Regions from separate parts of the Mesorhizobium sp. M0587 genome, predicted to be linked through region 1. Evidence: predicted binding sites of a transcription regulator. Region 1 holds the regulator's gene; each other region holds the start of a gene.
What was found. Region 1 encodes LexA, which represses DNA repair genes until DNA is damaged. Its sites were predicted from a motif close to TGTTCNNNNTGTGTTCNG; they were not measured.

Region 1 (7,161 bases):
AGGCTTTCCTCGCGCCCGAGGACGGCAAGCACGTCGAACACGCCCGGCGAAGTGCTCTTGCCGGTCAGGGCGGCGCGCAAAGGCTGGGCCACGGCGCCCAGTTTGTAGCCGCCGGCCACTGCGTAGTCGCGGATGGCGGCCTCCGCCGCGGCGGCGGTCCAGTCGCCTGACAGCGCGTTCAAAGCTTCGTGAGCGCCGCGCAGGATCTTGCGGGCATCGGCGTTGAGCAAAAGCGCCGCCTTGTCGTCGACCGGCAGCGGCCGCGCCGCAAACAGGAAGGCTGCGCCGTCGACGAGCTCGACCAGCGTCTTGGCGCGCTCCTTCAGGCCCGGCATTGCGGCCAGCAGCTGCGCCTTGTTGCGGTCGTCGAGGCGCGCGGCCATCGCCGGGCCGCCTTCGAGATAGGGCAGGGTGGCGATGAAGATGTCGAACAGCTCGGCATCATCCATGCGGCGCATATGGACGCCGTTCAACGCCTCCAGCTTGGCGAAGTCAAAGCGGGCCGCGCCCTTGTTGACGTCGCCGATATCGAACCAGGAGATCATGTCCTTGATCGACATGATCTCGTCGTCGCCATGGCTCCAGCCAAGGCGCGCCAGATAGTTGAGCAACGCCTCCGGCAGATAGCCCATGGCGCGATAGGCCTCGACGCCGAGCGCGCCGTGCCGCTTCGACAACTTGGCGCCGTCGGCACCATGGATCAGCGGAATATGCGACATCGAAGGCACGTCCCAGCCCATGGCGTCGTAGATGACCGTCTGGCGAGCGGCATTGGTCAGGTGGTCGTCGCCCCGGATGATATGCGTGACGCCCATGTCGTGGTCGTCGACGACGACGGCATGCATGTAGGTCGGGTTGCCGTCCGAGCGCAGGATGATGAAGTCGTCGAGATCCTTGTTGGGAAAGCGTACCTCGCCCTGGACGCGGTCGTGCACCACCGTCTCGCCTTCCGTGGGCGCCTTAATGCGAATTGCGCCCTTGGCGCCGGCAGGCGCTTCCGACGGATCGCGGTCGCGCCAGCGGCCATCATAGCGCGGCGGCAGGCCCTTGGCCCGCGCTGCCTCGCGCATCGCCTCCAGCTCGGCGGGCGTCGCATAGCAATAATAGGCCTTGCCCATGCGCACCAGCTCCTCGGCCACTTCGCGATGGCGCGGCGCGCGCTCGAACTGTGACACAGGCTCGCCGTCCCAGCTAAGGCCAAGCCAGGAAAGCCCGTCGAGAATGGCCGTGGTCGCAGCCTCGGTCGAACGCTCCCTGTCGGTGTCCTCGATGCGCAGCAGCATCGTGCCGCCGGTGTGCTTCGCGTACAGCCAGTTGAACAGCGCCGTGCGCGCGCCTCCAATGTGGAGGTAGCCGGTGGGCGAAGGGGCAAAACGGGTGACGACCTTGTCGGACATGGAGCTCTCGGAAACCATCTGAAGCGGGGTGCGGTGCGCGGGCTTTCGCGCGTTGCGCGTTCATGTAGCATAGGGTGTCGAGGGCGCAAGGGGCAGACCCGATGGCTGGACGAGGCTGGAGCTCGGATCAGGGCGAGGATGCTGTTGCCGGCGTCAGCGAACGGTCCCTGTTTGCAACGCCCCAGCCTGTTCCGCTGCCGTCGTTATCGCCGCTCGTGCAGGCTCCCGGCAGGCAACCGTTGCCGGTGGATATCCCAGCGCCAATTCCGCCCACGGACGCCGGAAGGATTGTGCGCGTGCGCCGGCGGATCGGCCGGGTTTCACTGCCGCGCCTGCGCCGCGGCATTGCAACGGCGGCGGCTCTGGAACTCGACCGCGGCATAGGTTTCCTATTGGTGCCGGTCTGTCTGGCGAGCGGAGCGATCGGCTATTTTTCGCTCGCGGCGGAGCCTGACCTTGCGAAACTTGTGGCGCTGGTCATGCTGACGGGGCTCCTAGCTCTGGTCTCGCGTTCCTGGCCCAAAACTCACCTGTGCCTCATGGCGGCGTTCCTGTGCGCGGCTGGCTTGCTTGCCGCGAAGGTCGAGACGTGGCGGACCGCGACCCGGATGCTGGGCTCCGAAATCTCGACGCAAGTGACAGGCCGTGTCGTTTCGGTCGACCGGATGGAGACTGGCCGCATCCGATTGACCATCGACGTGATGTCGACCGCCCGGCCGATACTGCGCTATGCGCCGGAGCGCGTCCGGCTGTCGGCACGCAAGATACCGGCCGAACTGACCGCCGGTTCCCTGGTCACCGGCTATGCCAAGCTGCTTCCGCCGACAGGCCCGGTGCGGCCGGACAGCTACGACTTCTCCTTCGACAGCTATTTCGCGGGCATCGGCGGCAGCGGGTTCTTTCTCGGCAATCCAAAAATCGTCGCCACAGGTGACGATGGCATGCCGCTGTCGGCCCGCCTTTCCTCGGCGGTGGAAACCGCCCGCGAAGGCATCGCCGATCACATCAGGGACATTGTCGGCGGTGCCGAAGGCGAGATCGCCGCGGCGCTGATCGTCGGCGTGCGCGCCGGCATTCCTGACGAAATCAACGAAGCGATGCGCCGTACTGGCATCTATCACATCATCTCCATTTCCGGACTGCACATGGCGCTGGTCGCAGGCACCATCATGGGCCTGCTGCGCGGCGTCTTTGCCCTGTTCCCGGATTTTTCAGCGCGTCGGCCGGTCAAGAAATACGCCGCCGTGGCGGCACTTTGCTCGATTGCCGCCTATCTTGTCATCTCGGGCGTCGTCGTTGCCGCCGAGCGCAGCTTCATCATGCTGGCGGTGATGCTGATCGCGGTGCTGTTCGATCGGGCGGCGCTGACCATGCGCAACCTGGCGATCTCGGCGATCGCCGTCATCGTGGTGTCGCCGCATGAAGTGGTCGGCCCGAGTTTCCAGATGTCTTTCGCCGCGACCGCCGCGCTGGTCGGCGCCTATGCCGGCTGGGCGGATCACCGTGCGGGAAAGACCAGACCGCCACCGCCGAAGCGATCCCTGCCGGGTTTCCTGACGCGAAAACTCCTGCTGGCGACCGGCGGACTTGCCATGACGTCGATCATCGCCGGCGGCGCCACGGCACTTTTCGCCATCTGGCATTTTCAGCGCGTGTCGCCGCTCAGCCTGTTCGCCAATCTGGCCATCATGCCGATCGTGACGCTCGTGATGTTCCTGGCCGTTGCCAGTGCACTGTTGATGCCGTTCGGGCTGGATGGGCCGTCCCTTTACCTGATGGGCAAGGGGTTGACTGTCATGATCGCCATATCAAGCTGGATTTCCGAGCGTTCGCCGGTCGATGCCGTCGGGCTGATTTCGCAGCAGTCGGTGCTGTTGGTGACCATTGCCCTCGTCATCGCGACAATGGCAACGACATGGCTGCGGCTTGGAGCACTTCCATTCGCGCTCGCCGGTCTGTTGATCGTCGGCGATACGCGCACGCCGGATGTGCTGATCTCGGAGGATGCGCGGCTGGTCGCACTGCCGATCGGCGGCGGCGAACTTGCGGTCAGTCGGGCACGCCCGAACGAATTCACCGTCGACAACTGGAAACGCGCCCTGACATCCGAAACCATCGTCGTGCCGGAAATCTTCACCGAAGGAGACGGCGAATTCGACATCGCCGATTCCATCGGGCTGCCGCCGGGATCACCTTTCTATTGCATATCAGGCGTCTGTCTCGCCAGGCACTCATCGGGTGCAATCATAGCGCATGTCGAAGACCGCAAGGATGCGTGGAAAGCCTGCGGTTTCGCCGACCTGATCGTCATCAATGATGCAACGGCATATGACCCCTGTCACAACCCGCTGGTGCTTGTCGTCACCAAGCGGCAACTCGCCCGCAAAGGCAGTGCGGCCGTCTTCTTCGACCGCCAATCGGCGATCGCACCAGCGACAATCAGCTTCGCCGTGGACAGCCCATACCGGCCTTGGCACACGCAACGCAAATTTTCACGCGAGGCGAGGGGGCTGCCGCCCTACAACAAACCCGACAAGCCAGCGGTAAAACCGCAGCCGCCTCAATAGCGTCTGATCAGCCCGACCAGTTTGCCTTGCACCTTGACCCTGTCTGGCCCGAAAATGCGCGTTTCATAGGCGGGATTGGCTGCCTCGAGAGCAATCGAAGCTCCCTTGCGGCGGAACCGTTTCAGCGTCGCTTCTTCTTCATCCACCAGCGCTACGATGATTTCGCCAGGGCTGGCCGTGTCGGCGTTGCGGATGATGACGGTATCGCCGTCGAAGATGCCGGCCTCGATCATCGAGTCGCCCTTGACCTCGAGCGCATAGTGTTCGCCACCCATGATCATGTCAGGCGGCACCGAGATCGAATGCGTCTGATGCTGTATGGCATCGATCGGCACACCGGCGGCGATACGGCCCATCACCGGGATCGACACCGCGGAAACCGCATCGTCGTCATTGCCAGCCGATGACATCCGCGATTGCGCCGGTTTGATCTGGCGGCCGAGGCTGCCTTGCCCAAGACTGCCCTGGATGACGCTTGGCGAGAATTTTTTTGCCGCATTGAGGCCCGGCGCGATCGAATCCGGCAGCCGCAGCACTTCCAGCGCCCGCGCCCGGTTGGGCAGCCGGCGAATAAAGCCGCGCTCCTCCAGCGCCGTGATCAGCCGATGGATACCGGACTTGGAAGCGAGATCGAGCGCTTCCTTCATCTCGTCGAAGGAGGGCGGAATGCCGCTTTCCTTGAGTCGTTCATGGATGAACATCAGCAGTTCATGTTGCTTGCGTGTCAGCATGGCGGCCCCCAAGACATTGAACAACGGGTTTGAATCAGAATCAGAAAAACAAACCCAGAACAAACACTATCTGTTCCAGTTGTGTTCCGCAACTGTTTAAAGTTTAATGAATTTGTTAAGGCTGCGGAAACGAAGTGGCCTCCCGCAACCGGCATCCCAAAGGCGCGGTCCGCCGTCAACGCGCGCTCGGGCCCATTGAAATTGTTTCGGTTAATGGCCTGTGGGCCGATCGATCTCCACTTTTGGCATAATCCCGCAAGCTGTGTTGCCGACAGATGCCGGGTGCGTTTCGGCGGGTCGAAAAACCTCCGTCGCTCGTGAACGAAACGAAGCCAAAATGCCAACTGCGTGCCAGAAAGCGGCCAGGCACCGTAGGACGCGAAGGGCCGCTTTTTTGCTCGTTGCTTACCGCTCGCTTGACGAAACCGTATAAGAGTATACGGTTTGTGAGGAGGAACATGAATGATCACGCCGAAGCAGGCAGCGCGCCGCGCACGGATAGAGCATGCCGCCTACGCGGTGCTCCGGGAAACCGGCTACAAAAGCGCGTCCCTGCTTGCCATCGCCAAGCGGGCATCGGCGTCGAACGAAACCCTCTACAACTGGTACGGCAACAAGCAGGTGCTGTTTCGATCCCTGATCGAAGCCAATGCGGGAGAGGCAAGGAAGCTGCTGGAGGACGCCCTTCACCAGGCTCGCGATCCCCTCGAAACCCTGGGCTTGCTAGGGCCGGTCTTGCTGACCCTGGTGACGGGCGACAAGGCGGTGGCGCTCAATCGCGCCGCGGCGGGCGACGTCAACGATACAGGCACGCTTGGCCAATCGATCGCGCAATTCGGCCGCAACACCATAATGCCGCTTGTTGGCGACCTGCTTCGAACCGCAAGTCGGGACGGCCTGATCGCCTGTGACGATCCTGCCGAAGCCGCCGACATCTACGTCCGTCTTTTGATCGGCGATCTTCAGGTTCGCCGGATCGTCGGGGTCCTGGAGGAACTGCCTCCGCCGGAAGTCGAGCAAAGATCGAACAGGGCGCTCACCCTGTTCTTGCGCCTCTATGCGCCCGACAGGGACGGCCGGTCGTCGACAGCCGCCGACAGGAGTACACGATAATGATCGCGGTTCCCTACCTGTCCGCCCTTCTGTCGCTCCTGCCGGGAGCTTGGTTGCGACCTGACGTCTGATTTCAACCAGCCTTGCCCCGGCCGCGGGCGCACTCTTTTCAACGGGGAACATCGTGACCATGAGCAGAATTCCCGATCTGGCAGCGATCGAGGCGATGGACGCCGCGGATCCGCTGCGTGCCATGCGCGATCGCTTCGTCTTGCCGGAAGGGGTGATCTACCTCGACGGCAATTCGTTGGGTGCTGCTTCTCCCGCCGTCTTCGAGGAACTGAACAAGGCCGCGACACAGGAATGGGCGCAGGATCTCATCCGTGCCTGGAACACCGCCGGCTGGTTCGACATGCCGGTCGAACTCGGCGATCAGCTCGGGCGGCTGATTGGCGCCGCGGCCGGCCAGACGGTGGTCTGCGATACCACCTCGATCAACATCTACAAGGTGCTGCATGCCGCACTCGGCATGCGGCCGCACCGGTCGGTGATCGTCGCCGAGGGCGACAGCTTTCCGACCGATCTCTACATGGCGGAAGGCGTGGCCTCGACACGGCCGGGCACGGTGCTGCGGCTCGAGGGCGTCGATGCGCCTGATATCGAAGACCTGATCGACGAGCATGTCGCCGTCATCCTGGTCAATCACGTCAACTACAAGTCCGGCCAGTTGCGCGACATGGCCGCCCTGACGTGCAAGGCGCATCAGGTCGGCGCACTGATCGTATGGGATCTCTGCCACACGGCAGGCGCACTGCCGGTCGAACTCGACGGCGCGAATGCCGATTTCGCCATCGGCTGCACCTACAAATACCTCAATGGCGGTCCGGGCGCGCCGGCCTTCATCTACGCGGCCAAACGGCACCATGGTGATATCAGGCAGCCGCTCAGCGGCTGGTGGGGGCACGCCCGGCCGTTCGCCTTCGAACAGGGCTACGAGGCCGGCACGGGCATCCGCCGGTTCCTGTGCGGCACGCAGCCGGTGCTGTCGATGCGGGCGCTCAAGGGCGCGCTGGACCTGTGGAACGAGGTCGATATGGCGGTGGTGCGCAAGAAGAGCATCGCGCTGACCGATCTGTTCATCCGGCTTGTAGAAGCCAGGTGTGGCGCCTACGGCCTCGAACTCGAAAGCCCGCGCAACGGCGATGCGCGCGGCAGCCAGGTGTCGTTCCTCCACCCACACGGGTACCAGGTGATGCGGGCCTTGATCGAGCACGGCGTCATCGGTGATTTCCGCGCGCCGTCGACCATCCGCTTCGGCTTCACGCCGCTCTATATCGGCTACAAGGACGTCTGGCAGGCTGTCGAGGTGCTGGAGGATATCCTGCGCACCGGCGCCTGGCAGGACGCGCGCTT
Region 2 (7,161 bases), on a different contig from region 1:
CGACAAGGCGCTTACAGTCTCGGCAAGCGGCAGCAATGCAACAAGCAGCGCAAGGGGCTTGGTCCAGAGCCTGCCGTCGCTGAAGGCTGCTGGATGCACAGCCACGACCGCGGCGGCAATCAGCATGGCGAACAGGAAAACCGTGATGCCGACGGGCTGGCCGTAGAACAGAAAATCCGCAAGTGCTGCCAGCAGCACGGCGGAACCGAGGCGGCTGCAATAGCTCGGCGGGGCGGTGAACAAGGATGTCATGACCTGGTCTTCCCCGTGGCTTGCAACCGGATGATCGGCGGGCGCTTGCGGGCAATGGCTGAGATCGCGGGTTTCGCTGGCGGCGGATCGATCAGCCACCAGCTTTCGCCGCGCAGCCGGCAAGGCAGGGACCAACGGTGTTTTGCTCGCTTTTGCATGCCGCCTGTCTCGCAGGCGGGCAGGGAAGCGATGCGGCGGATCCGAGGAGGTTTTCCGCAAGCCTGTGCAGTTTTCGTGCAAAGACCAAAGCTGCCGATCTCCCCACTTGTGGGGGAAGGATCGAGGCTTCATTCCAGTTCAGGTTCCTCTCCCCCGTCGATCGGGGGAGAGGTGGCTCGGCGAAGCCGAGACGGAGTGGGGGTCGACCGTTCATCCACTGATTGCCGCTTGCCTGGAGTTTTCTTGCTCGCCGGGTTTGTGTCTGTCTTGCGGCTGCTGCGCGTTGGGCGAATGGCTTCCCCCACTCCGTCGCTGCTTCGCAGCGCCACCTCTCCCCCCTCCGGAGGGAGAGGAAGGGCACCAACGTTGGCGAGCCCGCGCTTTTCCTCTCCCCTCCCGCACGCTTGCCTCCACCCGCCACAGGCGGCATAGATCCGATATGACCGATACCTACCGCCCGCGCCGCTCGGTGCTCTATATCCCAGCCTCCAGCGACAAGGCGCTGGCCAAGATCGCGCAGCTTTCCTGCGACGTGATCGTCATCGACCTCGAGGATGCCGTCACCCCGGCCGACAAGATCGCCGCCCGCGAAAAGCTGGCGGGGATTTTCGCCGCCCGTCCAGTTGCCAGCCACATTAGCCGCGGTTGCGAGATGATCGTGCGTGTCAACGCGATGGCCAGCGAATGGGGCGCCGCCGACTTGCTGGCCGCCGCCAACTGCGAGCCGGACGGCATTCTTTTGCCCAAGGTCGACACGCCGCGCGACCTGCTCGAGGCCGGCGATGTGCTCGATGATAATTTTGCTCCGGACAGCGTGAAATTGTGGGCGATGATCGAGACGCCCAAGGCGCTGCTCAACATCGGCGCCATTGCCGAACTTGGTCGCGACCCAGCATCCAGATTGGCTTGTTTCGTTGCCGGAACGAACGATCTGGTCAAGGACACCGGCGTGCTGGCGACGCCCGACCGCCGCTATATCGTGCCGTGGCTGATGCAGATGGTGCTGGCCGCGCGGGCCGGCGGTATCGACATGCTCGACGGCGTCTCCAACGATTTCCGCGACCTCGATGCTTTCGCCCGCGAATGCACGGAAGCCGCCGCCATGGGCTTCGACGGCAAGACCCTTATCCATCCGGCCCAGATCGAAGCCGCCAACCGCGCCTTCGCGCCATCGGCGGAGGCGGTGGCCGAGGCGCGCCTGGTGAAAGACGCCTTTGCGCTTCCGGAGAACAGCGGCAAAGCTGTGCTTGCGCTGAATGGCAGGATGGTCGAGCGGCTGCATCTGGTGCAGGCCGAAAAACTGCTGGCGAAGGCGGCCGCCATCGGCCAATGATTGAGCATGAAAACGGCAATCGGTTTTCGGAACAGATCATGCTCGACCCAAGGCCGCTCGTTCTTCACGACAGGGACTGAAAAATGAAACTCTACCGCTTTCTGACCGCCCAGGACGATGCCAGCTTCTGCCACAAGGTGACGGCGGCGCTGAACAAGGGCTGGCACCTGTTCGGCTCGCCGACCTATGCCTATGACAAGAAAGCCAAGTCCATGCGCTGCGGCCAGGCGGTGGTCAAGGATGTCGAGGGTCAGGAATACGGGCCGGATACCAAGCTTAGCGATTGGTAGCTTTCGCTGAAGCTTAGGACCTTATTCCACCGCCTCTTCGATCTTCTCCATATCATCGTCCGACAGGCCGAAATGATGCCCGATCTCGTGGATCAGCACATGGGTAACGATGTCGCCCAGCGTCTCTTCGTTTTCGGCCCAGTAGTCGAGCATGGCGCGGCGATAGAGCGTGATGCGGTTCGGGCCTTCGCCGGTCTGCGGGTTCCAGCGCTCGGCAATGCCGCGCCCCTCGAATAGGCCGAGCAGGTCAAACGGCGTTTCCAGCGACAGATCGTCCATGATTTCGTCGGTCGGGAATTCGGCGATCTGAATGACGATCTCGCCGGTCAGCTTGCGAAAATCCTCCGGCAGATGGGCGTAGGCCTCCAGCGCCAGGAACTCCATTTCCTCCATCGAAGGCGAAAGCTCGTCGTGCCAGGTGCGTGTTTTGTAGATGCGGGCCATGCGGTGTCCTTTGATCCGGCATATAGGCTTTCAGGCCGGACTCGGCAAATGACGCGGCTGATGCACCCGCAGCCTGCACGCCAACAGGAATAAATTCTTCAGGACTCTGCTTGACTCTTCCGGCGCCCTCTGGAATCTATAGGGAACATAACAGGAACAATTGAGTGGAAGCTGACCGTCATGGCGATGACCGCCGTGGCGCGGGAGACTGTTTTTGCCCTGCGCCGCCAGATCGCGAAAATCGAGGGAACGCTGCCCGAGCGCCTGCAGGTGCCGGCCGGCGCGAACCCTGATGCCGATGCCAACAGCGATGTCACAATCGTCCGGCGCGGCGTGGCGGCGGCCTTGCCGGATGCGTTCCTGCCCAGCGGCGTCGAGCGGCTCGATGCCGCCCTGAGCGGTGGTTTGCCGAAAGCCGCCTTGAGCGAAATCCATGGCACACAAACCCGCGACGCCGGAGCCGTCGCCGGTTTCGCGCTGTCGCTCACCAGCCTGATCCTCAGGCAGGCACAAGGACTGCCGGTGCTGTGGATCGGCACCACGGAGATTTTCCGGGAGGCGGGCTTTCCCTACGCAAAAGGGCTTCATGCCTCGTTCGGCATCCAGCCGGAGCAATTGCTGTTCTCCGAAGCGCCAAGACTTGTCGATGCCCTGTGGATCGCCGAGGAGGCCGCCCGCATGACGGCGCTTGCCGCCGTCATCCTTGAAATCCGCGGCAATCCGCAGCGGCTGGACCTGACCGCGACGCGCCGGCTGCATGCCCGTGCGCAGGCGGCCGGCCGGCCGGTGTTCCTGTTGCGGCAGGCATCCGAGCCCGAACCGACGGCGGCGCCCGTCCGCCTCATCGTCGCGTCGGCGCCGGCAGTGCCGCGCGACACGGTCGCCGGGCCGCTTGCCGGCTCGATCGGCCGCCCGGCCTTTACCATCACCATCGGCAAGAGCCGCACGGCCCTGCCCGGACAATTCACACTGGAGTGGAACCCCGATGAACGCGCATTCGACGAAAGAAGGGACGAGGAAGGACGGAGGGAACGCGCCCAGAAAGAATGGGCAGAGAATCCTGTCCCTGTGGTTTCCCTATCTGGCAGTGGAAAGGATCCTGCGGCAGCGTCTGGGGCGATCCTGGCGTTCCCGGCCGTCGGATCATCTTCCGCTGGTGATCAGTCACCGCCAAGGGAACGCGCAGCGCATTTCAGCCCTCGACGAGCGGGCTGAGGCGCTGCACCTGAAGCGCGACATGGGCATTGCCGATGCACGCGCCATGCATCCGTCGATCGACGTCGCCGAAGCCGATCCGGAGGCCGACCGCCGCCTTCTCGAAGGCCTTGCCGACTGGTGCGACCGCTACACGCCGCTGGTGGCGCTGGACGCAACCGACGGCTTGTTTCTCGACGTCACCGGCTGCACCCATCTTTTCGGTGGTGAGCGCGCCATGCTGGACGACATCCTGTCGCGCTTCTTCCATCAGGGTTTCGATGTCCGCGCCGGGCTTGCCGCGACACCGGGCGCGGCCTGGGCGGCGGCACGCTTCTCCGGTGACCGCATCGTCGATAGCGGCGAGGAGGAAGCGCTGCTCGCACCCTTGCCGCTGGCCGCGTTGCGCATCGAACCAGCGATCCGCACCAGCCTGGAAAGCGTCGGCCTGCGCACGGCGGGCGCCGTTATGGCGGCGCCGCGCGCGCCACTCGCCCGCCGCTTCGGCGCCTCGCTGCTTTTGCGCCTCGACCAGGCGCTTGGCCATCTCGACGAAGCGGTGTCGCCGCGCCTTCCCGTCGCGCCGCTTTCGGTCGAACGCCATTTGGCCGAGCCCGTCACCCTGACCGAGGATATCGAGCGGCTGGTGGGCATGCTGGCGGCGACATTGAAGACCGACCTCGAGCGTCGCGGCGAAGGTGCCAGGACGCTGGCGCTGCTGCTCTTCCGCGTCGACGGCGCCGTCAGCCGCATCGCGCTTGGCACCTCGCGGCCGATGCGCGAACCCATGCTGATCCAGAAGCTGTTTCATGAACGGCTGGCCGCGCTCGAACAGGATATCGATGCCGGCTACGGCTTCGACCTGGTACGGCTTTCGGTGCTGTCGGCCGCCGCCTTCGACATGCAGCAGGCCGACCTTGCCGGCGAGGTGACCGACGACGGCGCCGATATCGCGCTGTTCGCCGACCGCATCCGCGCCCGGCTCGGCGAGGGCGCGGTTCTCAGGCCGGTCGTCGTCGAAAGCCATCTGCCGGAACGCGCCGTCGTCACGATCCCCTTCACCGAAGCCCCGCGCCGCACCACGCCGCCGAAAAAGCCGGACAGGATACAGGCACCCACGACTATCTTCCCGCCGGAGCGGCCGATCCGGCTTTTCCGCTCGCCCGAACCCATCGAGGTGCCGGTCACCGAAATGCCTGAGGGGCCGCCGCTGAACTTCCGTTGGCGGCGCGCGCTCTACCGGGTGACGCGTGCCGAAGGGCCGGAGCGCATCGCCGCCGAATGGTGGCGCGAGGCGCCAAGCGACGAAGCGGCATCGACGCGCGATTATTTCCGCATCGAGGATGCCGACGGCCGCCGCTACTGGCTTTACCGGCAAGGCCTTTACGGCGGTTCGCAGCTGCCGCCGCGCTGGTTCCTGCATGGGGTTTTCGCATGAACGCGCTGGCCGTCATTCCCTATGCCGAATTCGGCATCCAGTCGAATTTCTCCTTCCTGCGCGGCGCCTCCAAGCCGGAGGAGCTGGTGGTCGCGGCCAAGCTTCTGGGCTTTTCAGCGATCGGGCTCGCCGACCGCAACACGGTGGCGGGCGTGGTACGCGCCTGGCAGCAGGCCAAGGTCGAAAAACTCTCCTATCATCCCGGCTGCCGGCTGGTTTTCTGCGACGGCACACCCGACATCCTCGCCTATCCGCAGGACCGCAAGGGCTGGGGACATCTGTGCCGCATGCTCACCCAAGCCAATCTGCGCGATGAAACCGAGAAGGGCGCCACGCTTCTCCAGCGCGGCGACCTCTTCGAATGGGGAGACCTGATGTCGTTGGCGGTCCTGCCCAACCTGACGGCGGGCGCGGAAGATGTCCTCGACCTGCTCCGCGAACTCAGGGACCGCTTCGGCAGGAGCCTGCGCCTTGGCGTCTCGCCCGATTATGCCGGCAATGACCGTTTCCGGGTCGAGCAGGCGGCGGCGATGGCCGAGAGTGCCGGCATCCCGCTGATGGCGACCAACGACGTCCTCTACCACACGGCCGAACGGCGTCCGTTGCAGGACGTGCTGACCGCGATCCGCCTCAACACGCCCGTCGCCGAGGTCGGGTTGCAGCTGGCCGCCAATGCCGAGCGCCACCTGAAGCCGCCCCTGGAAATGGCGCGCCTGTTCCGCCGGCATCCGCAGGCGTTGGCCGAGACGCTGCGTTTCGGGGAAGAGTTGACCTTCTCGCTCAGCGATCTCCAGTACAATTATCCCGATGAGCCGACGGAATCCGGCCTCGGGCCGCAGGCCGAACTGGCAAGATTGGCAAGGGAAGGAGCGGTCAACCGCTATCCGGCCGGTGTCCCCGAATCCGTGACGAAGCGCATCGAGGAAGAGCTCGCTCTGATCGAGCGCCTCAACTACGCCCGCTATTTCCTGACCGTCTACGACATCGTCAAGTTCGCCCGCAGCCAGGACATTCTCTGCCAAGGCCGTGGGTCGGCCGCCAATTCGGTCGTTTGCTTCTGCATCGGCATCACCGAAGTGGGACCGGAGAAAATCAATTCGCTTTTTGAGCGCTTCATTTCCGAGGAGAGAAACGAGCCGCCTGACATCGACGTCGATTTCGAGCACGAAAAACGCGAAACCGTCATCCAGTACATCTACGAGAAATACAGCGGCAAGCGCACGGCCCTTGCGGCAGCCGTCATCAGCTATCGCGGCCGCTCGGCGCTACGCGAAGTGTCCAAAGCGATGGGCTTGTCCGAGGATGTCAGGGCGTCACTGTCCGGCTCGATCTGGGGTTGGTCGACCTCGGAGCTTGGCGAGAAGGAAGCCCGGGCCGGAGGGCTCGATCGGAGCGATCCCATATCGCGGCATGTGATGGAACGGGCCAACGAGATCATGGGCTTTCCCCGTCACCTCTCCCAGCATGTCGGCGGCTTCGTCATCACCAGGGACCGGCTCGACGAGATCGTGCCCATCGTCAAGACGGCGATGGACGAGCGCAAGATGGTCGAATGGGACAAGGATGATCTCGACGCGGTCAAGATCCTGAAAGTGGACGTGCTGGCGCTCGGCATGCTGACCTGCCTGAAGCGCGCCTTCACTTTGCTCACGAACCACTATCCGAAGGCAAGGGACCCGTATGGACAACCCTATGTGCTCGCCACCTTGCCGGACGAGGACTCTCGCGTCTATGACATGATCTGCCGCGCCGACACGCTCGGCGTCTTCCAGATCGAATCCCGCGCCCAGATGTCAATGCTGCCACGGCTCAGGCCGCGCGAGTTCTACGACCTCGTCATCGAAGTCGCGATCGTGCGCCCAGGCCCGATTCAGGGTGACATGGTCCACCCTTATCTGCGCCGCCGGCAAGGCAAGGAAGAGGCCGAGTATCAAAAGCCGGAGCTGAAAGCGATCCTCGGCAAGACGCTTGGCGTGCCGCTGTTTCAGGAACAGGCGATGAATATCGCCATCGTCGCCGGTGGTTTCAAACCTGGCGAGGCTGACGAATTG
Region 3 (7,161 bases), on a different contig from region 1:
CGAGGCCCTTTGGCGTGTAGCAGTCGGGATTGTCGTCACTGCCGGTTTGCAACCGGGCGTAGATGAAATCGCCGGTGATATCGGCGATCGCAGGATATTTGGCGTGATCGGCATAGACGATCGCCGCCTTGTATTTGCGCGCGAGCGCGGCGAATTCCGGCACGACAAAGCTGTCGTTGCGCACTTCGAGCGCATGGCGCAGCGCGACGCCGTCTTGGCTTTCCGGCAACAGTTTCAAAAAAGCCTCGAAATCGTCCGCATCGAATTTCTTGGTCGGCGCGAACTGCCATAGGATCGGCCCGAGCTTTTCGCCGAGCGCGGCGACGCCGGAGCCGAGGAAGCGCATCATCGACTCGCCGGCCTCACCAAGCACACGCCGGTTGGTGACGAAGCGGTTGCCCTTCAGCGAATAAACGAAACCGTCAGGGGCCTCGTTGGCCCATTTGACGAAGGTCGGCTCCTTGAAACTGGAATAATAGGTGCCGTTGACCTCGATGCTCGGCACCTGCCGAGTGGCATATTGCAGTTGCTTCGCCTTGGAGAGTTTTTCGGGATAGAAGGACGTATCCCACGGCTCGAAGGTCCAGCCGCCCATGCCGGCGCGGATTGTTCCCGATTTGCTCATTGTCGTCCTCCCGATTCAAAAGCCTGGCCGAATTCAGAAAAATCAGGCCATCGTGATTTCGTCGACGGCTTTGGCCATATCGACGAGCACCCATCCCGGCCGGTAGGGATTGGGCCGGCGACCCGTTTCGTGGAAACCATAGGCCAGATAAAGCGCGATATTTCGCTCCATCCTTGCATTGGTGTAGAGCCGCATCTCGGGCAAGCCCCACAGGCGGGTCTGTTCGTCCGCGTGTTTGAGGAGCGTGATGCCGAACCCCTTGCCCTGGAACTCGGGGGCAACAGCGACGGAGAAGATCATCGCGTGATCGTCATGCCGCTCCAAAGTGAGCAGCCCGGCAAGTTCACCGCCGCTCTCCAAGAGCCAGACCTCGCCGCGCGCGATGCGCGGCGCATAGTCCTCGGTGACGGGGATCGGCGGTGCGCCGAACAGCGCGGTGTAGGGCGCGTAGGCGGCTTCCGTCAGTGAGACGATAGCCTGGAGATCACCGGCAAGCGCTCTTCTGATTGTCATTCAAAAGCTCTCCAGGCGCCAAGCGGGCCGCCCATCACTCCGCCGCTTCGCGCTTGCCTCCGGGGCGCCGCTCCAGCAATTCCTTGAGGAACTGGCCGGTGTAGCTGCGCTTTTCGCGCACGATCGCTTCCGGCGTGCCGGAGGCGACGAGTTCGCCGCCGCCGTCGCCGCCTTCGGGGCCGAGGTCGAGCACCCAGTCGGCGGTTTTTATCACTTCGAGATTGTGCTCGATGACGACCACCGTGTTGCCCTGGTCGACCAGCTCGTGCAGCACTTCCAAAAGCTTGGCGACGTCATGGAAATGCAGGCCGGTGGTCGGCTCGTCGAGGATGTAGAGCGTCTTGCCGGTCGCCTTGCGCGACAGTTCCTTGGCGAGCTTGATGCGCTGCGCCTCGCCGCCCGACAGCGTCGTCGCCTGCTGGCCGATATGGATATAGCCGAGGCCGACCTGCTTCAGCGTGTCGAGCTTGTCGCGCACGCCGGGCACCGCGGCGAAGAAATCGACGCCTTCCTCGACGGTCATGTCGAGCACATCGGCGATCGACTTGCCCTTGAACAGCACGTCGAGCGTCTCACGGTTGTAGCGCTTGCCGTGGCAGACGTCGCAGGTGACGTAGACGTCGGGCAGGAAGTGCATCTCGATCTTGATGACGCCGTCGCCCTGGCAGGCCTCGCAGCGGCCACCCTTGACGTTGAAGGAAAAGCGCCCCGGCTGATAGCCGCGCGCCTTGGCTTCCGGCAGGCCCGCGAACCAGTCGCGGATCGGCGTGAAGGCACCGGTATAGGTGGCCGGGTTCGAACGCGGCGTGCGGCCGATCGGCGACTGGTCGATGTCGATGACCTTGTCGAGGAATTCGAGGCCCTCGATGCGGTCATGCTCGGCCGGATGCTCGCGCGAGCCCATGATGCGGCGGGAGGCCGCCTTGAACAGCGTCTCGATCAGGAAGGTCGACTTGCCGCCGCCCGACACGCCGGTGACGGCGGTGAAGGTGCCGAGCGGGATTTCGGCGGTGACGTTCTTCAGATTGTTGCCGCGCGCGCCGACGATTTTCAGGCGCCGGTTCTTCTTCGCTTCGCGCCGCACGCTGGGCGTCGCCACCTCCAGTTCGCCCGACAGGTATTTGCCGGTGATCGAATTGGGATTGGCCATGACCTGCTGCGGCGTGCCCTGGGCGATGATCTCGCCGCCATGAATGCCGGCGGCCGGCCCCATGTCGACGACATAGTCGGCATGCAGGATGGCGTCCTCGTCATGCTCGACGACGATGACCGTGTTGCCGATGTCGCGCAGGTGCTTCAGCGTATCGAGAAGGCGCGAGTTGTCGCGCTGGTGCAGGCCGATCGACGGCTCGTCCAGCACATAGAGCACGCCGGTGAGGCCGGAGCCGATCTGCGAGGCGAGCCGGATACGCTGGCTCTCGCCGCCCGACAGCGTGCCGGAATTGCGCGACAGCGTCAGATAGTCGAGCCCGACATCGTTGAGGAAGCGCAGCCGTTCGCGGATTTCCTTCAGCACGCGGACCGCGATCTCGTTCTGCTTGTCGTTGAGCTGCGCCGGCAGGTCGGTGAACCACTGGTCGGCGTTGCGGATCGACTGTTCGGTGACCTCGCCGATGTGCTTGCCGGCGATTTTCACCGCCAGCGACTCGGGCTTCAACCGATACCCCTTGCAGGCCGGGCAAGGCGTGGCCGACATGAAGCGCTCGATCTCCTCGCGCATCCAGGCGGATTCGGTCTCTTTCCAGCGCCGCTCGAGATTGGGGATGACGCCCTCGAAAGTCTTGGTCGTCTTGTAGGAGCGCAGGCCGTCATCATACTGGAACGTGATCTCGCGCTCGCCTGTGCCGCGCAGGATCGCCTCCTGAGCCTCGACGCTCAAATCCCTGAACTTGTCGCCGAGCTTGAAGCCGTAAGCCTTGCCCAGCGCCTCAAGCGTCTGCACGTAATAGGGCGAGGTCGATTTCGCCCATGGGCTGACGGCACCGTCGCGCAGCGACAGGTTCTCATCCGGTACGACGAGATTGGGATCGATGGCGCGCTGGCTGCCGAGACCGTCGCAGGTCGGGCAGGCGCCGAACGGGTTGTTGAACGAGAACAGCCTGGGCTCGATCTCCGGAATGGTAAAGCCGGACACCGGGCAAGCGAATTTTTCGGAGAACAGGATGCGCTCATGCGTCTCGTTCTTCGACTTGTTGACCGAATCCTCGCCGGTCTGGCTGGCGTCGAGCGGCTTGTCGGCGAACTCGGCCACCGCCAGTCCTTCGGCGAGCTTGAGCGCGGTCTCGATGGAGTCGGCAAGCCGGGTGGCGAGATCGCCGCGCACGACGATGCGATCGACGACGACGTCGAGGTCGTGCTTGTACTTCTTGTCCAGCGCCGGCACGTCGGCAATCTCGTAGAAGACGCCGTCGACCTTGACGCGCTGAAATCCCTTCTTCTGCAGCTCCAGCAATTCCTTGCGGTACTCGCCTTTGCGGCCGCGCACGATCGGCGCCAGGATGAACAGGCGCGTGCCTTCCTCGACCGCCAGCACCCGGTCGACCATCTGCGAAACCGTCTGGCTTTCGATCGGCAGGCCGGTGGCCGGCGAATAGGGCACGCCGACACGCGCGAACAGAAGCCGCATATAGTCGTAGATCTCGGTGACGGTGCCGACCGTCGAACGCGGGTTCTTGGACGTGGTCTTCTGTTCGATGGAGATGGCTGGCGACAGGCCGTCGATCTGGTCGACGTCCGGCTTTTGCATCATTTCGAGGAATTGCCGGGCATAGGCCGACAGGCTCTCGACGTAGCGGCGCTGGCCTTCGGCATAGATGGTGTCGAAGGCGAGCGACGACTTGCCGGAGCCCGACAGGCCGGTCATGACGATCAGGCTGTCGCGCGGCAGGTCGAGATCGACGTTCTTGAGATTGTGTTCGCGCGCCCCGCGAATGGAAAGAAATTTATGGTCGGCCATAGCCGGTCGCCGCCTCAGATCTGGAATTCGTGGGATTGGCGGGCTTTTCCCGGCCATCCCTTATGTAGGTTTTTTTGCCGCCACGTCGAGAGACGCCACAACTCCCGACAGAAGCGTTTAACCGTCTTTCGCGCGAAGGGGCAAGCAGAAAGAACAAAGGCCGAACATGCTCCTGACAAAAGCTGTGCATGGAGCCCTGGTGCATGAGGTTCGATCACATTTTTTAATCAGCCTATTTGAACGGTTGACGTCCCCGACAGAGGGGGGCAGACTCCAGACGTCAACCGAAGCCGGCCGTCTTTCGATGGCCTCGCCGCCCAGGGGCGGCCTGCGAGACGCCGCAGGCATTTGCGATTTGAGCTTCGGGACGACGACAGGACGCAATGGACAAAGGAGCGGAGCATGACGCCACCTGACCATCACAAAGGGCTCCACATCGCGATGGAGCCGCGGCGGGCATAAGTGCCAAGAGTTGGCGGTTTCGCCGCCAGGCAAACCATGAACCTGCCGTACCGTTAAAATCAGAGACTGCTAGTCGGATCGTCGGCTGAACACCGCGAAGCATCCGAAATCAAACGCCGGCAGTATATTCCCGGCAAGAGATTGGATTTTAAATCCAGAGAAGCCCCGTCCGTTTGCGCAAAGCACGGCGGGGCTATTCTTTTAGGCGAGATGATCTCCAAAAGCGTGCCCGCCCAATAGCGCGGACCTTGAGAAGATGAATCGCAAACCCTCCGGCTGATGTCACCGGTTGGAGGGCTTGATCGAACCTGCGCCGACATCGACAGTGATGCTGCCGGAAATCCTGACGTCCGTGTCGCCGATCTTGAACTGGCCGTCGCCGTTGCTGGGGAACGCGTCGTCGGACTCGGGCTGCGGAGCCGGCCTGGCGATGCGATACTCGCTGCTCACGCCGGGCAGGGCGCCTTTCCGTGGCGAGTTGTCTTCGGCGCGTGCCGTGCCGGACACCAGGCCGGCAATGGCGAGCATCGCAATGGCGATGCGGTGTGAAGTTCTGGACGGAAGAAGGTAGGCCATTCCTCATTTATAGTCATGTGGCGCCGACGGAACCAGACAGCCATCGTCAAATCTTCGGCAACCGGATTCACGCCGCCTTTTTGCGTGTGTCGAAGACGTGGTCGACGATGCCCCACGCCTGGGCTTCGCGGGCGGTCATGAAGTGGTCGCGGTCCAGCGTTCGCTCGACCTCTTCGTAGCTGCGTCCGCAATGCTGCGCATAGAGTTCGGTCATGTGGCGTTTCGTCTGGCCGATGCGCTCGGCATGGCGCTGGATGTCGGAGGCCTGGCCCTGGAAACCGCCCAGCGGCTGATGCAGCAGGATGGTGGCGTTGGGCAGCGAAATGCGGCGTCCCGGCGAACCCGCCATCAGCAGGAACGATCCCATCGAAGCGGCAAAGCCCATGCAGACGGTCGACACCGGGCAGCTGATGTACTGCATCGTGTCGTAGATGGCGAAACCGCTGGTCACCACGCCACCCGGCGAGTTGATGTAGAGCGAGATCTCCTTGTCGGGATTGTCCGATTCCAGCGATAGAAGCTGTGCGCAGACCAGCGCCGAGGTGTCGTCGTTGATCTCGCCGTTGATGAAGATGATGCGCTCGCGCAGCAGCCGCGAGAAAATGTCGAAGGCGCGTTCGCCGCGGCTCGATTGCTCGATCACCATCGGCACCAGATTGGCAACACCGCTCATAATCTTCTCCATTGTCCTGGTCAGGCCGCGCGCAGCATCGGCAAAGATGTGTTCGCGGCGACGGGTTTCGCGGGCCCGCGCAGTCCCAGCGAAAGCCGGCATCCGGCACCCGCCGTGGCAACAGCGGGCATTGCCTTGCGGGCAAAGCCGTCATGGACGATGCGCAGATGCGTGCCGCCGGAAACGGTGCGGGCGAGCGTGAAGGTTACGATGCTGTCGAGCGCGTCCTGCCTGGCATCGCCCGGCTGCTCGCGCCAGGAATAGCGCAGCAGCCGTTCGGGTTCGGCGTCAAGGATTTCGCATTCGATCGCAGCCTCCGGCCCGGCGAAAGCGAAACGGCTGCCGGTCTGCGGCCTGATATCGTTCGGCATCATCCAGGCCGCGAGCAGTTCCGGCACCGTCAGCGCCCGCCATACTTTTTCCGGCGGCTCGGCGAGGTCGTACTCGAACTCGATCGCATCGAGAGCGGCTTCCGTTTGGCTTTCGTGCTTCATTGGTCCATGTCCTTCAAAACCGCCTTCAGCCTTTCGATGCGATCCGGCCAGAAGGCCCGGTAGCGTTCGATCCAGGAGAGCAGGGGTGTAAGCCCCCGCGGATCGGCGCGATAATAGGCGTTGCGGCCGGCGCGCCGCTCGGTCACGAGGCCGGCTCCGCGCAAAACCGCCAGATGTTGCGACACGGCCGGCTGCGACACCGTCATGCCGCTGCGCAGTTCCGACACGCTCATCTCGCTTGTTGCCAAACGCTCAAAGACGGCGCGGCGCGTAGGGTCGGCCAGGGCTCGGAAAATCTCGGCTTCGATCATGACAAAAGCATAAGTCGATACTTATTGGTTTGGCAAGGGCTGTTTTGAAACCCATATGTAGGCTTCCAGCATTGCTGCCATTCCTTGACAATCGGCAGTAATGCGTGTAGAACGAAAAGAGAACAAAAACCTTGTGGGAAAAGCCAGCCTTAGCAGGCGGCGACTGTCGGCAACCTGTAAGGTGCTGCGACAAAAATTTGTTTCGGACGAGCGCGGAGAAATATCATGGCGGGTAGCGTCAACAAAGTCATTCTGGTCGGCAATCTCGGCGCAGACCCGGAAATCCGTCGCCTGAATTCGGGCGAGCCGGTCGTCAACATCCGCATCGCCACGTCGGAAAGCTGGCGCGACAAGAATTCCGGCGAGCGCAAGGAAAAGACCGAGTGGCACAACGTCGTCATCTTCAATGAGGGGATCGCCAAGGTCGCCGAGCAGTATTTGAAGAAGGGCATGAAGGTCTATGTCGAGGGCCAGCTGCAGACCCGCAAGTGGCAGGACCAGACCGGTGCCGACAAATACACGACGGAAGTCGTGCTGCAGAAGTTCCGCGG
Region 4 (7,161 bases), on a different contig from region 1:
TGGCCGATGCGCTGGAAAAAGCGCGCAAGTTTTTCGGGTGACGACCATGGAAGATGCGAGCACCGCTGCCGAGACCACCCCGGAAACCGCCGCCAACGGCGTCGTTTCCGCGACGGCCATCCCCGCCGATGAACTGGCGCGGTTGACCGACGACATCGTCTCGGCGCTGAAGACGGTCTACGACCCGGAAATCCCGGCCGACATCTACGAACTCGGCCTCGTCTACAAGATCGATATCGAGGACGACCGCTCGGTCAAGATCGACATGACGCTGACCGCGCCGGGCTGCCCCGTCGCCGGCGAAATGCCCGGCTGGGTCGAAAATGCCGTCGGCGCCGTGGAAGGCGTTTCCGGCGTCGAGGTCAACATGACCTTCGATCCGCCTTGGTCGCCCGACCGCATGTCGGAAGAGGCGCAGGTGGCGGTAGGCTGGTATTAGCGTCGAGCCTGACAAAGATCGGCGCACTTGCGCCAGTGGAAAAACTTCACCATTTTAGGTGAGGAATCATTCGGCAGGCCTTGAACCTGCATGGAATGGAAAAGGAAAAGACATGGCACGCTTTGCCGTCATCACGATGACCGAAAAGGCCGCTGACCGTGTGCGCGAGATCGTCGCCACGCGCGACAATGCGCATGGCATTCGCCTCGGCATCAAAAAGGGCGGCTGCGCCGGCATGGAATACACGGTCGATCTGGTGACCGAGCCCAACACCAAGGACGACCATATCGAACGCGACGGCGCCCATGTCTATGTCGCGCCCGAGGCAGCCCTTTTCCTGTTCGGCACCGAGATGGATTTCGAGCAGACGACGCTGCGTACCGGCTTCACCTTCCGCAACCCGAACCAGAGCTCGGCCTGCGGCTGCGGTGAATCCGTCGAATTGAAGCCGGCCGATCTCAAGGCCCTGGCCGAAGCACGCGCCTCCGCCTGACCTTCCTTCGCCCCGTTTACGGGGAGAAGGTGGCCCGAAGGGCAGGATGAGGGGCGGCGCCAGCTCTCGTTAGTTCGCGCCGCACCGCTGCCGGGAATCTTGTCCCCGTGAACGGGGCGAAGAGCGCTACTCCACCCACATTCCCGTTCGCTTGTGCCAGTCGGCGATGGGTTCCTCCGGGTAGACGTCGAACACCTTGTCGTTCGGTCCGACGTCGGGCTCGACCCAGTTCGCCTTGTATTTCAGCATCAGATGCACCTTTTCGGGCGGCTTCGGCAGGTCGCTGTCGATCGCCGAGGCGAAGGGGTGCACGAGTTCCGGCCAGGTCGGGTCGTAGAGCCACAGCGCCGATCCGCATCTGCGGCAGAAATTGCGCTCGCCGGTCGATATCTCGCAGCGCGGATGCTCGTCATCCTCGATCTCGGCCCGGTAGACGCCGAGGCTGCTCTTGCCCCTGACGTTCAGCGTCTCATAGTTGGCGCCGAGATTGATGGCGAAACCGCCGCCGCCTTGCTGCTTGCGGCAGATCGAGCAGTAGCACAGCATGAACGGCACCGGCGTGTGGCTCTCCACCTCGAAACGAACGGCATTGCAGCGGCAGGACCCCTTGAGCAGAACAGGCATGATGGGAGACTCCGATCGACGGTCTTTCAACCTGTCAGCAGCGTTTTGGTTGCGGCGATGACAAGCGCCGGCAGCGATGACATGATCGCGGCATGGACAATGAACGCATCGCCGAACTTTTCGAGGGCCTGGGCGCCGTCAGCATCCGCAAGCTGTTCGGCGGCAAGGGCATCTATTTCGACGGCGTCATCGTCGCCATCGTGCTGCGCGGCGAATTGATGCTGAAGGCCGACGAGCAAAGTGTGCCGGACTTCGAAGCCGCCGGCTGCCGGCAATGGACCTATACCGGCTCGCGCCACGGCAAGCTCGTCTCCATGCCCTACTGGAGCATTCCCGACAGCGCCTTTGACGATCCCGACGAGATGACGGTCTGGGCGCGCCGCGCTTACGAGGCGGGGCGGCGAGCGGGGAAGTGACACGGAGACTTTCGAGCGTTCCGGCTGTACCGAATTTTTCGGAAATGCCGAGGGACGTGACGGAACGCGGCAGTCGCGATTGGCCATGTGCTGCCGCTTGAATATCCGAGTACTACAGCGCCTTCGCAATCCGCGCCGCCAGCCTGGCGTTGTTCTCGACCAGCGCGATGTTGGTCTTCAGGCTCCTGCCGCCGGTCAGTTCGAGGATTTTCGACAGCAGGAACGGCGTCACCGCCTTGCCGGTCACGTTGAGAGCCTCGGCGGCCTTTTGTGCCGCGTCGATATAGCCCGCCATCTCGTCGGCCGGGATTTCGTGGCCCTCGGGCACCGGGTTGGCGATCAGCATGCCGCCCGCCAGCCCCAGCGCCTGCCGCGTCAGGTAGAAATGCGCGATGTCTTCCGGCTTTTGCAAGGTCAGCGGCGCGCGGAACGGCGAATGCCTGGACCAGAAGGCCGGCATCGTTTCGCAGCCATGGCCGACCACGGGCACGCCGCGCGTCTCCAGCACCTCCAAGGTCTTCTCGATGTCGAGGATGGCCTTGGCGCCGGCCGAGACGACGATGACCGGCGTGCGGGCCAGTTCGTCGAGGTCGGCGGAAATATCGAAACTCTTTTCCGCGCCCTTGTGCACGCCGCCGATGCCGCCGGTGGCGAACACTTTTATGCCGACCATATGCGCCGCGATCATTGTGGCGGCGACCGTGGTGCCGCCGGTGCGCCCTTGCGCCACGGCAAATCCGAGATCGGCGCGCGACAGCTTCATGGCATCGCCGGTCATGGCCAGCGATTCGCGCTCGCCGTCGGAGAGGCCGATCTTGATGCGGCCGCCGACCACGGCGATCGTCGCCGGCACCGCGCCGCCATCGGTGATGATCTTTTCGACGTCCGCCGCCATGGCGCCATTGTCGGGATAGGGCATGCCATGGGTGATGATGGTGCTTTCCAGCGCCACGACAGGCTGCCCGGCGGCCAGGGCTTGCGCCACCGGCGCGTGGACATCGATGAAGGGGCGGGCGGTCTCTGGGGTCATCTGGATCTCCAATCCGGTGTGCGGCGCATCCTTTTGGACGCTTCAGCGGCACCGGGCACTATGAACTGGCCGGTCTCATGCCACTTCCTGCGCATCGGGCACAAGAGCCAGCGCTTCGGTGAACGCCGCCGCGGTGAAATCCGGCACTGCATTGGCATTTTCGACGGCAAGCGTCGCGGCGGCGACGCCTTCCCGCAGCGCCGCACGCAAGGCCATCCCGCGCAGCAAGGCGGCGACTGTCGCGCCCGCCAGCGCATCGCCGGCGCCGGTGACGTCGGCCACCTTTCTTGGAGGGGGCGGAATGACGGCAAAGGTGCCGTCGCGATCGAAGCCCAGCACCGGGCCGCCTCCCGCCGTGACCACCGCGCTGACGAGGCCGGCGCTTCTCAGCCCGTCGACGATGTCTTGCCGGGAGGCCGCATCGTCAAGCCCGGCAAGTGCGACCGCTTCGCGCCTGTTCATGAAGGCCAGGGCCAGATCGCCGAGGACGGGTTTCAAGCGCACGATCTTGGCCGGTGAAATGGCGATGGCGAACACGGGCTTGCCGGCGGCAAGCGATACCAGCCGCTCCAGGGCCGCCGATGGCAGGTTGGCGTCGCACAGGATGGCATCGGCGGCGGCGATCTCCTCCCGCACCCTGGACCGGCGGATCTGCTTGGGAAACGCCAGCTCATAGAGCGCCATGTCGGCAAAGCCGACGAGCAATTCGCCCTCGCGGTCGATCAGAGCCGTATAGCTCGGCGTCGTGCGATCGAGGAACACAGCCGACAAATCGGCAATGCCTGCTTCGGCGATGGCTCGCGAAACCGTATCGGCGGCTGCATCGCCGCCGCGCACCGACAGCAGCGAGGCCGAGACGCCGCGCCGCACCGTGCTGCGCAGCGCATTGAAGACGCCGCCGCCGACATCCTCGCGCATCGTGCCCGGGTTGGAGGCGGCCGGCACGTAGGGTCCGGACACCTGGCCGCGCCGGTCGATATGGGCGCCGCCGACCGCCAGGATTCTTGGAGATTTCACCATGTGCCGATATGACCTTTGTTGGCCGTCACGCACAAGCGCCATGCCGTGCGGCGGAGCTTCGCAGCCAAGGGCGGCGATTCGCGAGGCCTGCACGGCAACCGAGTTTGGCGGATTCAGGGGTGTCCCGGGGCGAAATCGCGAGACAAAAAAAGAACAAATCAGGATGTTGGTTGTTTTTCAATAAGTTGGTGCATCTTGACAAATGAGAACAAAAAAGGTACAAACAGATAGGGATAACGGATTGTCCGGCCTTCATTGACGACCAAGGGGTGATGTATCATGGCTCAGAATACTTTGCGGCTTGTAGAGGATAAGGCAGTGGACAAATCAAAGGCTCTGGATGCGGCGCTGTCGCAAATCGAGCGGGCTTTCGGCAAGGGCTCGATCATGCGGCTCGGCGCGAACGAGCAGGTCGTCGAGATCGAAACGGTGCCGACCGGTTCGCTTGGCCTCGACATCGCGCTTGGCGTCGGCGGTCTGCCGCGCGGCCGCATCATCGAGATCTACGGGCCGGAAAGCTCGGGCAAGACGACGCTTGCCTTGCACACGGTGGCGGAAGCCCAGAAGAAGGGCGGCATCTGCGCCTTCGTCGATGCCGAGCACGCGCTCGATCCGGTCTATGCCCGCAAGCTCGGCGTCGATCTGGAAAACCTCCTGATCTCGCAGCCCGACACCGGTGAGCAGGCGCTGGAGATCTGCGACACGCTGGTGCGCTCCGGCGCCATCGACGTGCTGGTGGTCGATTCGGTCGCGGCGCTGACGCCGCGCGCTGAAATCGAAGGCGAGATGGGCGATTCTCTGCCGGGCCTGCAGGCCCGCCTGATGAGCCAGGCGCTGCGCAAGCTGACCGCCTCGATCTCGCGCTCCAACACCATGGTCATCTTCATCAACCAGATCCGCATGAAGATCGGCGTCATGTTCGGATCGCCCGAAACCACCACCGGCGGCAACGCGCTGAAATTCTATGCTTCTGTCCGTCTCGACATCCGCCGTATCGGCTCGGTCAAGGATCGCGACGAGGTCGTCGGCAACCAGACCCGCGTCAAGGTGGTCAAGAACAAGCTGGCGCCGCCCTTCAAGGTGGTCGAGTTCGACATCATGTATGGCGAGGGCGTGTCCAAGACCGGCGAACTGGTCGACCTCGGCGTCAAGGCCGGCGTGGTCGAGAAATCAGGCGCCTGGTTTTCCTACAATTCGCAGCGTCTGGGCCAAGGCCGCGAGAATGCCAAACTGTTCCTGCGCGACAATCCCGATACCGCCCGCGAGATCGAACTTGCGCTCAGGCAGAATGCCGGGCTGATCGCCGAGAAATTCCTCGAGAATGGCGGTTCCGAAGGTGGCGACGATGGGTTCGAGGATGAAGCCGGCGCCATGTAACGGCCCGGGCAGGGTACCCGCCGGAGTTCGGCCATAATCCTGCTCTATTATCTCGGGCTTATGTAATTGAGTTCTGTGTTGTTGTGTTTCAAACCGCCGGCTTCGTGCCGGCGGTTTGCGTTTTGGCGGGGTAGAGGCGGTTCCAACTGCTGGCGGAAGCCGCCAATTGGCCCATTCCGTGTTTCTGGACAGGGTGCGGTGCGACCGCTAAAAGGCCATGTCCATTTTCCGCCCCGGCGGTTCTCTCGAAAAGGCAGCATTTCATGAGTGGCGTGAACGAGATCCGGTCGACATTTCTCGACTATTTCCGCAAGGAGGGTCACGAAATCGTGGCGTCGAGCCCGCTGGTGCCGCGCAACGATCCGACGCTGATGTTCACCAATGCCGGCATGGTGCAGTTCAAGAACGTCTTTACCGGATTGGAGAAGCGGCCCTATTCGCGCGCCACCACCGCCCAGAAGAGCGTTCGCGCCGGCGGCAAGCACAACGATCTCGACAATGTCGGCTACACCGCGCGCCATCTGACCTTCTTCGAGATGCTCGGCAATTTCTCCTTTGGCGACTACTTCAAGGAGCGCGCCATCGAACTTGCCTGGAACCTGATCACCAGGGAGTTCGGGCTGAACAAGGACAAGCTGCTGGTCACCGTCTATCATACGGACGACGAGGCAGCCGGGTTCTGGAAGAAGATCGCCGGCCTCTCCGACGACCGCATCATCCGCATTCCCACATCGGACAATTTCTGGGCCATGGGCGACACCGGCCCTTGCGGGCCGTGCTCCGAGATATTCATCGACCGGGGCGAACACATCTGGGGCGGCCCTCCGGGCAGCCCCGAGGAAGACGGCGACCGGTTCCTCGAATTCTGGAATCTGGTGTTCATGCAGTATGAGCAGGTGACGAAGGACGAACGCGTCGACCTGCCGCGGCCGTCCATCGACACCGGCATGGGCCTGGAGCGCATGGCGTCGATTCTGCAAGGCGTGGAAAGCGTCTTCGAGACCGACCTGTTCCGCCACCTGATCGACGCCGCATCCTCCGCGATCGGGCGTGCTCCGGACGCGGAGACGGTAGGATCCTTCCGCGTCATCGCGGATCACCTGCGCTCGTCCTCCTTCCTGGTCGCCGACGGCGTGCTGCCGTCGAATGAAGGCCGTGGCTACGTGCTGCGCCGCATCATGCGCCGCGCCATGCGTCATGCGCAGTTGCTGGGTTCCCGCGATCCGCTGATGTGGCGCCTGGTGCCGGCGCTGGTGCGCGAAATGGGCCAGGCCTATCCTGAACTGGTGCGCGGCGAACAGTTGATCACCGAGACGCTGAAGCTCGAGGAAACCCGTTTCCGCAAGACGCTGGTGCGCGGCCTGGGCCTGCTTTCGGAGGCTACCGAAAAAATGCATGCCGGCGACATGCTGGATGGCGAAACGGCCTTCAAGCTTTACGACACTTACGGCTTCCCGCTCGACCTGACGCAGGATGCTCTGCGCCAGCGCAGCATCTCTGTCGATCTTGCCGGCTTCACCAATGCGATGGAGCGGCAGAGGGCCGAGGCGCGCGCCCATTGGGCGGGTTCCGGCGATGCGGCCACCGAGACGGTGTGGTTCGCGGTCCGCGAGAAGGCGGGCGCTACCGAGTTCCTCGGCTACGAGACCGAGCAGGCGGAAGGCCTCATCCAGGCGATGGTAAGAGACGGCAAGACCGTCGACAGCGCCGGCGAGGGCGAAGCGGTTGCGATCGTCGTCAACCAGACGCCGTTCTACGGCGA

Region 2: NKI49_RS16860 (ImuA family protein) is a predicted target of LexA. The motif match lies at 2,620-2,637, and genes of this name have one in related genera.
Region 3: uvrA (excinuclease ABC subunit UvrA) is a predicted target of LexA. The motif match lies at 4,244-4,261, and genes of this name have one in related genera.
Region 4: recA (recombinase RecA) is a predicted target of LexA. The motif match lies at 4,227-4,244, and genes of this name have one in related genera.

What each region holds. Positions count from the first base shown of each region.
Region 1 is NZ_JAMYQP010000060.1:2,293-9,453, reverse strand. Features, by position in the region: gene gltX (glutamate--tRNA ligase) at 1-1,397, opposite strand, end outside; gene NKI49_RS31050 (ComEC/Rec2 family competence protein) at 1,499-3,964, shown strand; gene lexA (transcriptional repressor LexA) at 3,958-4,695, opposite strand; gene NKI49_RS31040 (TetR/AcrR family transcriptional regulator) at 5,158-5,808, shown strand; gene kynU (kynureninase) at 5,939-7,161, shown strand, end outside.
Region 2 is NZ_JAMYQP010000016.1:107,614-114,774, reverse strand. Features, by position in the region: gene NKI49_RS16880 (DUF4153 domain-containing protein) at 1-252, opposite strand, end outside; gene NKI49_RS16875 (HpcH/HpaI aldolase/citrate lyase family protein) at 851-1,744, shown strand; gene NKI49_RS16870 (DUF1737 domain-containing protein) at 1,828-2,034, shown strand; gene NKI49_RS16865 (metallopeptidase family protein) at 2,056-2,478, opposite strand; gene NKI49_RS16860 (ImuA family protein) at 2,659-3,693, shown strand; gene NKI49_RS16855 (DUF6504 family protein) at 3,635-5,110, shown strand; gene NKI49_RS16850 (error-prone DNA polymerase) at 5,107-7,161, shown strand, end outside.
Region 3 is NZ_JAMYQP010000006.1:66,511-73,671, reverse strand. Features, by position in the region: gene NKI49_RS07640 (DUF72 domain-containing protein) at 1-625, opposite strand, end outside; gene NKI49_RS07635 (GNAT family N-acetyltransferase) at 668-1,138, opposite strand; gene uvrA (excinuclease ABC subunit UvrA) at 1,173-4,094, opposite strand; gene NKI49_RS07625 (hypothetical protein) at 4,839-5,132, opposite strand; gene NKI49_RS07620 (ATP-dependent Clp protease proteolytic subunit) at 5,200-5,805, opposite strand; gene NKI49_RS07615 (SRPBCC family protein) at 5,826-6,299, opposite strand; gene NKI49_RS07610 (ArsR/SmtB family transcription factor) at 6,296-6,610, opposite strand; gene NKI49_RS07605 (single-stranded DNA-binding protein) at 6,836-7,161, shown strand, end outside.
Region 4 is NZ_JAMYQP010000014.1:34,417-41,577, reverse strand. Features, by position in the region: gene NKI49_RS15165 (cysteine desulfurase) at 1-41, shown strand, start outside; gene NKI49_RS15160 (SUF system Fe-S cluster assembly protein) at 47-439, shown strand; gene sufA (Fe-S cluster assembly scaffold SufA) at 552-932, shown strand; gene NKI49_RS15150 (GFA family protein) at 1,059-1,556, opposite strand; gene NKI49_RS15145 (TfoX/Sxy family protein) at 1,649-1,972, shown strand; gene NKI49_RS15140 (pseudouridine-5'-phosphate glycosidase) at 2,085-3,002, opposite strand; gene NKI49_RS15135 (carbohydrate kinase family protein) at 3,078-4,022, opposite strand; gene recA (recombinase RecA) at 4,302-5,399, shown strand; gene alaS (alanine--tRNA ligase) at 5,663-7,161, shown strand, end outside.